2 regions of the Streptomyces sp. NPDC021212 genome follow, and region 1 is predicted to be linked to the other one. Evidence: riboswitches for the same ligand, from Rfam matches in the RefSeq annotation. Region 1 holds a riboswitch; the other holds the start of a gene.
The links. A riboswitch is a leader RNA that binds a small molecule or an ion and turns the genes downstream of it on or off. The one in region 1 is predicted to bind S-adenosylmethionine.
Positions count from the first base shown of each region.

Region 2: it holds a riboswitch for S-adenosylmethionine, as region 1 does, so the genes downstream of both, thrC (threonine synthase) here and ACH4SI_RS29825 (aminotransferase class V-fold PLP-dependent enzyme) in region 1, are expected to answer to the same signal.

Region 1 is NZ_JBIRPZ010000012.1:27,697-31,892, forward strand. It holds gene ACH4SI_RS29805 (NYN domain-containing protein) at 1-8, opposite strand, end outside; gene ACH4SI_RS29810 (hypothetical protein) at 32-277, opposite strand; gene ACH4SI_RS29815 (rhomboid family intramembrane serine protease) at 422-1,132, shown strand; gene ACH4SI_RS29820 (Lrp/AsnC family transcriptional regulator) at 1,129-1,410, shown strand; gene ACH4SI_RS29825 (aminotransferase class V-fold PLP-dependent enzyme) at 1,428-2,789, opposite strand; SAM riboswitch class IV at 2,943-3,060, opposite strand; gene trpD (anthranilate phosphoribosyltransferase) at 3,577-4,196, opposite strand, start outside.
Region 2 is NZ_JBIRPZ010000016.1:31,115-35,310, reverse strand. It holds gene ACH4SI_RS34440 (cold-shock protein) at 78-284, opposite strand; gene ACH4SI_RS34435 (MoaD/ThiS family protein) at 693-971, opposite strand; gene thrC (threonine synthase) at 968-2,254, opposite strand; SAM riboswitch class I at 2,272-2,413, opposite strand; gene ACH4SI_RS34425 (glucosyl-3-phosphoglycerate synthase) at 2,589-3,536, shown strand; gene ACH4SI_RS34420 (trehalose-6-phosphate synthase) at 3,611-4,196, shown strand, end outside.

The sequences.
Region 1 (4,196 bases):
CGGTCCACGACCTTCTCCTCGCTCCGTCTGGTCAGGCGCTCGCGTTCGTACTCGGACGGTCCACCAGCTCGATCTGGTCGACCGCGTTGCACCAGCGACAACGCACTGACTCAATGGTCTCACTGAGCACATCGCGCTCCTCGACCCGAGGCTCCCCGGCGAGGTCGAGGTGGACGAACTCGACCGCCTTCGTCGAGCGGGTCACATCGAAACGGGTGAGGTTGCCGCACAGCGTGCAGCGCCAGCGGGTCTCGGCGTTGGGCGTGGGAACGGCCATGGTGTCGCGTCCTCGCTTCTCGGCTCATCGGCGTCCTGTCACCCTACGGCCTGAGCCCCCGGCCATGGCGGGCCCGTACCCCCCTCCCCCGGGCGGCGGCGAGGCGCTCTGGGCAGGTTGTGCCGGGTACGCGATGATCTGACCATGATCGAGAAGTCGGCGGGGTCCGGCCGTCCCGTGATGACGTACGCCCTCATCGTCACGTGCTGCCTGATCTTCGTCCTCGGACCGGCCTCCGGGCTCGACCCCCGCTACGGCTCCGGCGGGGACCTCCTCCAGGCCCAGACCTCGTACTTCGAGCGCTGGGGAGTCGTCCCCAGCGCCCTGTGGAGCGGCACCCCCGCCGAGCCGCTGACCCCGCTGACCGCGCTCTTCGTCCACGGCAACTGGCTGCATCTGCTCGGCAACATGCTGTTCCTCTACGTCTTCGGGGCCATGACCGAGCAGCGCATGGGGCGTATGCATTTCGCCCTCTTCTACCTCGTCACCGGCTATCTCGCGCTCCTCGGCTACGCCGCCGCCCATGCCTCCTCCCCGCAGACGCTGGTCGGCGCCTCCGGCGCCATCTCCGGCGTCCTCGGCGCCTTCCTCTGGCTCTTCCCGCGCGCCCGGGTGACCAGCCTGTTCCCGTTCCTGTTCTTCCTCCCGCTGCGCTTCCCCGCCTGGGCCGTACTGATCTTCTGGGTCACCCTCCAATGGCTCGCCGCCCGCCAGGCCGACGCCCGCCCCGGCGTGGCCTACCTCGCCCATCTCGTGGGCTTCACCCTGGGCTTCCTCTACGCATGGGCCCGCTTCGGGCGGCCGGATAGAGTGGGCGGCGCAGCCAGGTCCAGCGAGGGAGAAAGCCAGCCGTGATCACTTCGATCGTGCTCATCAAGACCAGCGTGGACCGGATCCCGGAGACCGCCGAGAAGATCGCCGCGCTGGAGGGCGTGAGCGAGGTCTACTCGGTCACCGGCGCGCACGATCTGATCGCGATGGTGCGGGTGGCCCGCCACGACGACCTCGCGGACATCATCACGGGCCAGATCAGCAAGTTGCCGGGGGTGGCCTCCACCGAGACCCACATCGCCTTCCGGACGTACTCGCAGCACGACCTGGAGGCCGCGTTCGCCATCGGCCTCGACAGCTAGGCGCAGCCGGGCGCGCCCTAGCGCGCGGGCACGCAGCGGCCGTCCTCCGTGCGGTAGTCCCACTGCGCGCCGTCCCGGACCAGCTCCTTCACCGCCCGGACGAAGCGCTCCACATGCTCGTCCGGGGTGCCCGCGCCGAAGCTGACGCGGATCGCGTTCAGGGAGCGCTCCCCCGGGGCGGCCTCGGGCGCGCCGCACTCCCCCGGCTCGCCGGGCTCGCTGTCCAGCAGGGTCCGCAGCAGCGGATGCGCGCAGAACAGCCCGTCCCGTACGCCGATCCCGTACTCCGCGGACAGCGCCGCCGCGAAGTGCGAGCTGTTCCAGCCCTCCACCACGAACGACAGCACGCCCACCCGCGGTGCGTCGTCGCCGAACAGCGACAGCAGCCGCACCTCCGGCACCTCCGCCAGCCCCTCCCGCACCTTCGCGATCAGCTGCCGCTCGCGCGCCACCAGGCCGTCGAACCCGGCCTCGGACAGCGCCTTGCACGCCGAGGCGATCGCGTACACCCCGATCACATTCGGCGAACCCGCCTCGTGCCGCGCCGCGGTGGTGTGCCACTCGACGTCCACCCCTCCGTCGTCCCGCCGCGCGACCTTGCGGCTCGCGCCGCCGCCCGCCAGATACGGCCGCGCCTCGCGCAGCCAGTCGGCCCGGCCCGCTAGGACGCCCGCCCCGAACGGGGCGTACAGCTTGTGGCCCGAGAACGCCACCCAGTCCACGTCCGCCGTCGCGATGTCCACCGGGTGGTGCGGGGCCAGCTGCGCGGCGTCCAGGACGATACGGGCGCCGTGCGCATGCGCCGCCGCGGCCAGCGCCTCCACCGGCCACAGCTCACCCGTCACGTTCGACGCGCCCGTCACGCACACCAGCGCCGGGCCCCCGTCCCGCTCCGCCAGCGCCTTCTCCAGCGTCTCCACGGCCTGCCGCGGCGAGCGCGGCGCGCTCAGGTAACGCACCCGCACGTCCTCCCGCTGCTCCCACGGCAGCAGCGAGGCGTGGTGCTCGGTCTCGAACACGAACACCTCCGTACCGGCGGGCAGTACGGCGGCCAGCAGGTTGAGCGAGTCGGTGGTCGAGCGGGTGAACACCACCTGGTCGTCCTCCCGGCACCCCAGAAACGCCGCGACTTCCTTGCGGCTCGTCTCGAAGAGATCCGTCGACAGCTGCGACAGATAACCCGCCCCGCGGTGGACGCTCCCGTAGTACGGGGCATAGGCGGCGACGTCGTCCCACACCCGCCGCAGGGCGGGCGCGCTGGCCGCGTAGTCGAGCGCGGCGTAGGTCACCTCACCGCCGGTGACCAGGGGCACGGTGACGTCGCTGCCGAGGACGGGGAGCGGGGTGGCGGTCTGGACAGCAGAAGGGCACACGGACATGGCGAATTCTCCTGATGGGTGGCAGGCATGCGGAACATCGCTCGACGCACGGCTGATCCGGGCGGAGCCTTGCGGAAAACGGGCGCTGCGGCCCTAGCGCATTCGCTGCGTCACGGAAGAACTCCCTCGACCACCAGGACCCCTAGTGCGAGGGGTCCGCGCTTGCCGCGCGCCTCGCTGCGAGCGGCCTGGTCATCACCCGGGGCACCCCGCCACGGACGGAGGGTTGCCGGACAGCGGGCCGGGGCCGAAGTCGCTGTCGCTCGTGACCTGGAGGGATTGTGCCACACCGCGAGGCGGCGCCCACCCTCTGTCCGCATCGCGGACATGTTCCCCACCCCGCCCCTCCCCGAACCGGGGGCAAGCCCCCGGCCCCCGGGTGGGGGCTCCGCCCCCACACCCCCGCTCCTCAAGCGCCGGAGGGGCTGAGTGGTGGGGCACCGGAGGTGAGCCATTGCCGCCCCGGGCCCCGGGCGGGGGCCGGGGCCGCCGCGCCGCCGGCTTGGCTCCCTCGCCCACAACCGTGCGCGCCGGACGGGGGCGGGTGATCGTACTCGCGTACCGGAGCCGGGGGTCCGGGGGGCTCGCCCCCGGTTACGGGAAGGGGCGGGGTGGGGAAAGAACCGCGCCCCTGGGGCCCCGCCCCTCCGCCATGGCCCGCAACCGCGCCCGCCGACCCGACGGCGGTGACGACACGGCCGAGCCCCGGGGCCTGCCCGCCGCGCGGCGGAGCCGCACATCGGTGCTGTGGGAAGGGGCGGGGTGGGGGAAGAATCGCCACCGCGCGCTACGACGCGTTGCTCGCCCTCACCCATCGCTCCAGGGCCTCCCTCGCCGCGCCCGAGTCGATCGACTCGGCAGCTCGGGCGGCGCCCGTCGCGATGCGGGTCTTGAGCGGGGTCGTGGGAGGGTCGCGGTGCCAGTCCAGGGCCGCCAGGGCCGCGCCCGCGTTCAGGAGGACCGCGTCGCGTACAGGGCCCGTCTCGCCCGCCAGAACGCGGCGTGCCACGTCCGCGTTGTGCGAGGCGTCGGCGCCGCGCAGGGCCTCCACGGGGGCCAGTGCGAAGCCGATGTCGCGCGGGTCGAAGGTCTCCTGCCGGACCGTGCCGTCCCGCACCACCCACACCTGGGAGGTCGCGGTCACGGTCAGTTCGTCGAGCCCGTCGTCGCCCCGGAAGACCAACGCCGAGGAGCCGCGCTCGGCCAGCACCCCGGCCATGATCGGTGCCATCCGGGCGTCGGCGACGCCCGTGACCTGGCAGCGGACCCGGGCCGGGTTGGTGAGCGGGCCGAGGAAGTTGAACGGGGTCGCGATGCCCAGCTCGCGGCGGGCCGCCGCGACGTGCCGCAGCGACGGGTGGAACTTGACCGCGAAGCACATGGTGATGCCCGCTTCCTCGGCGATCT
Region 2 (4,196 bases), on a different contig from region 1:
GGGACATGCCAGAGGGCCCGTCCCCTCGCGGGGTACGGGCCCTCCGGACTTCAGTCAGCTGCCTCGCGTTCGGCGCGTCAGCCTACGGCCACGCGGACCATGTCCGCCTGCGGGCCCTTCTGGCCCTGCGAGATCTCGAACTCGACCCGCTGGCCTTCCTCGAGGGTGCGGTAACCGTCCATCTGGATCGCACTGTAGTGGACGAACACGTCCGCACCACCGTCGACCGCGATGAAGCCGTACCCCTTCTCCGCGTTGAACCACTTGACGGTGCCCTGAGCCATTCCTAACTCCCCTATTGCTGGCCCTTGCGCAGGACCGCACTCCGCGGACCCGGGTCAGACCTCACCCCCCGAGTCGAGGGGGGTGTGCGCCGGAACGCGTCGACCGCCGCTGAATGTATCCGTCCCAACGCCCTCTGCAACAGGTCAATTGGACGAGAATTCTGGGCGCGGCCGATCGGGAATAAGTGGAGAATTCCTGTGAAGTTCGGGCAAACCTGGCGGGACATAGGGCATCAACCCGACAAATCGCGCACACACTTTGCGCACAAGTTGACGAGTTCTCATATGTGGTGGCGCCGGGGCCGCTGGGGAGGCGGGGCAACTGTATCGCGATTCAACACACGGAATCGCCCCGTCCGTTTCTTCCCGGACGGGGCGATTTCCAGAGGTGAGAGGGGTGATGGAGCGTCAGCAGCCACCCGCGACCGCGGGGATGATGGACACTCCGGCGCCGTCCGGCGTGGCCGTGGCCAGGCCCTCGGCGAACCGCACGTCATCGTCGTTGACGTAGACGTTCACGAAGCGGCGCAGCTTGCCGGTGTCGTCCAGGACGCGGGCCGCGATGCCCGCGTGGTTCTTCTCCAGGTCCGCCAGAACCTCGGCGAGGGTCGCGCCCTCGGCGCTGACCTCGGCCTGGCCGCCGGTGTAGGTACGCAGGATGGTCGGGATTCGGACGTTGACGCTCATGCGAGGCCAGCCTCTCGGAACGAGTCAAGGGTGGGGCGGATGATGGCGGAGGGGCCCGTGGTGGGGGCCACCGCGTCGAGGGTCTTGAGGCCGTCGCCGGTGTTGAGGACGACGGTCGTCAGGGACGGGTCGAGCAGACCGTCCTCGATCAGCTTCTTCGTCACGCCGACGGTCACGCCGCCCGCGGTCTCCGCGAAGATCCCCTCGGTGCGGGCGAGCAGCTTGATCGCGTCGACCACCTGCTCGTCGGTGACGTCCTCCACCGCCCCGCCGGTGCGGCGCGCGATGTCGAGGACGTACGGGCCGTCCGCCGGGTTGCCGATGGCCAGCGACTTGGCGATGGTGTTCGGCTTCTGCGGGCGCACCACGTCGTGGCCCGCCTTGAAGGCGGTGGAGACCGGGGAGCAGCCCTCGGCCTGCGCGCCGAAGATCTTGTACGGCTTGTCCTCGACCAGACCGAGCTTGATCAGCTCCTTGAGCCCCTTGTCGATCTTGGTGAGCTGGGAGCCGGAGGCGATCGGGATGACGATCTGGTCCGGCAGCCGCCAGCCGAGCTGCTCGCAGATCTCGTACGCCAGGGTCTTGGAGCCCTCGCCGTAGTACGGCCGCAGGTTGACGTTGACGAAGCCCCAGCCCTCGCCCACGGGGTCGCCGATCAGCTCGCTGCAGAAGCGGTTGACGTCGTCGTACGTACCCTCGATGCCGACCAGGTCACCGCCGTAGACAGCGGCCATGACGACCTTGCCCGCCTCCAGGTCGTGCGGGATGAAGACGCACGAGCGGAAGCCGGAACGGGCGGCCGCGGCGCCCACCGCGCCGGCCAGGTTGCCGGTGGAGGAGCAGGACAGGGTGGTGAAGCCGAAGGTGCGGGCCGCCTGGACGGCGATGGCGACGACCCGGTCCTTGAAGGAGTGGGTCGGGTTGCCGGAGTCGTCCTTGACGTGCAGCTCGCCGGTGACGCCCAGCTCACGGGCGAGCCGGTCGGCCTTGACGAGCTGGGTGAAGCCCGGGCTCAGGCTGGGGAGCGTGGCCACGTCCGTGGGGACGGGCAGCAGCGGCGCGTAGCGCCAGATGTTGTCCGGACCGGCCTCGATCTGCTTCCGCAGGGCCTCCGGGTCGCCGCTCGGCAGCTCGTACGCCACCTCGAGCGGCCCGAAACACGACCCGCACGCGAAGATCGGGCCGAGGTCGAAGCGCTCACCGCACTCGCGGCAGGACAGGGCGACGGCGGGGCCGAAAGCGGCAGCGGAAGTGGTTGAGCTTTCGACGGATTGCACAGCCATGGAGGCGAGGCCCTTTCTCCTCATCTTCCTCGGGACGCATTTCGCCACGAGACGGAATTGGCACCTTCCCGAGCTGGGAGCCTCGCTACAGGACGCGAGACCAGCTGGAGGGTTGCCGGGGCTTCAACGGGCCGTTCCCTCTGCCCCTCTGGATGAGCGGTATGGCCACCGGGCCGGACCCGGGGCGTTTGTCACACCGTGCCCCCGACATACGAAGGTCACGTGCGTTGTTCAAGACTGTAACCGACGGCCCGGAGGGTTGAGCCAGACGTCCGAACCGCGAGATGGATCACAACCATCACGCCCGAGCGATCACAGCAGGGAGACAAAACAGGTGCTGGATGAGGTGGAGCGCTGGCTGGAGCACCGCTCCTGGTCGGCCGACGACCGTCCGCTGGACCGCCTGCTGGCCGCGAAGCGCCACACGGCGACGAGCGTCAGCGTGGTGCTGCCCGCGCTGAACGAGGAGGCGACCGTCGGCGAGATCGCCGCCGCGATCCGCCGCGAGCTGATGACCGAGGCCGTGCCGCTCGTCGACGAGCTGGTGGTGCTGGATTCCGGTTCCACGGACCGCACCGCCGAGGTCGCCGCGGCGGCCGGCGCGAGGGTGGTCCACCGCGACGCGCTGCTGCCGCGCCTGCCCGCGCTGCCCGGCAAGGGCGAGGTGCTGTGGCGGTCACTGCTGGCGACCAGCGGCGACATCGTCTGCTTCATCGACGCCGACCTGCGCGAATTCGACGCGCGCTTCGTCTCCGGGATCGTCGGGCCGCTGCTCACCGACCCCGGGGTGCAGCTGGTCAAGGGCATGTACGACCGTCCGCTGCGGGACGCCGCCGGCCAGGGCGGCCGGGTCACCGAGCTGGTCGCGCGGCCGCTGCTGAACCTGCACTGGCCGCAGCTGGCCGGTTTCGTCCAGCCGCTGGGCGGCGAGTACGCGGCCCGGCGCTCGCTGCTGGAGCGGCTGCCGTTCCCCGTCGGGTACGGGGTCGAGCTGGGCCTGCTGGTCGACGCGCTGCACACGGTCGGGCTCGACGCCCTCGCCCAGGTCGACATCGGCGTGCGCAAACACCGCCACCAGGACGGCAAGGCGCTCGGCCGGATGGCCGCGGCGATCTACCGCACCGCCCAGCTGCGGCTGGCCCGCGGCCATCTGGTGCGGCCGCGGCTGACCCAGTTCGAGCGCGGTGAGAACGGCTTCGAGCCGCGCACCACGGCGGTGGACACGGAGGAGCGGCCGCCGATGATCGAGATCCCGGAGTACCAGGAGCGGCGCGCGGCATAGCTTCGCCTAACTCTCCCGGGCACAAGAAACCGTACGTACGTTTGCGCCGGGTGTCCGATGGCTAGGCTCGCGACATGGCCGTTGAACGCAGCGCACCGATCCTCGTCGCGTCCAACCGCGGCCCTGTCTCGTACGCGCTGGGCGAGGACGGTTCGCTCACCCCCAAGCGCGGGGGCGGCGGGCTGGTCTCCGGCCTGAGCGCGATCGGGCCCGACGCCGGGGCCGTGTGGGTGTGCGCCGCGCTCGGCGACGGCGACCGCGAGGCGGCGCGCCGCGCCGGGACCGGCCACCTGGACGCGGACCACACCGGCGGGCAGCAGGTGCGGATGCTGGACATCGCGCCGGATGTCTTCGCCGCGGCGTACAACGGCGTCGCGAACTCGGTGCTGTGGTTCGTCCACCACCTGCTCTACCAGACCCCGGTCGAGCCGGTCTTCGACGCGGAGTTCCGCGCGCAGTGGGCGGCGTACGAGACGTACAACGCGGCCTTCGCCGACGCGCTCGCCCAGGAGGCGGCCGAGGGCGCGGTCGTGCTGGTGCAGGACTACCACCTGGCGCTGGTCCCCGGGCTGCTCCGGGCGCGCCGCCCCGACCTGCGGATCGGCCACTTCTCGCACACGCCCTGGGCGCCCCCGGACTACTACCGGCTGCTGCCGGACG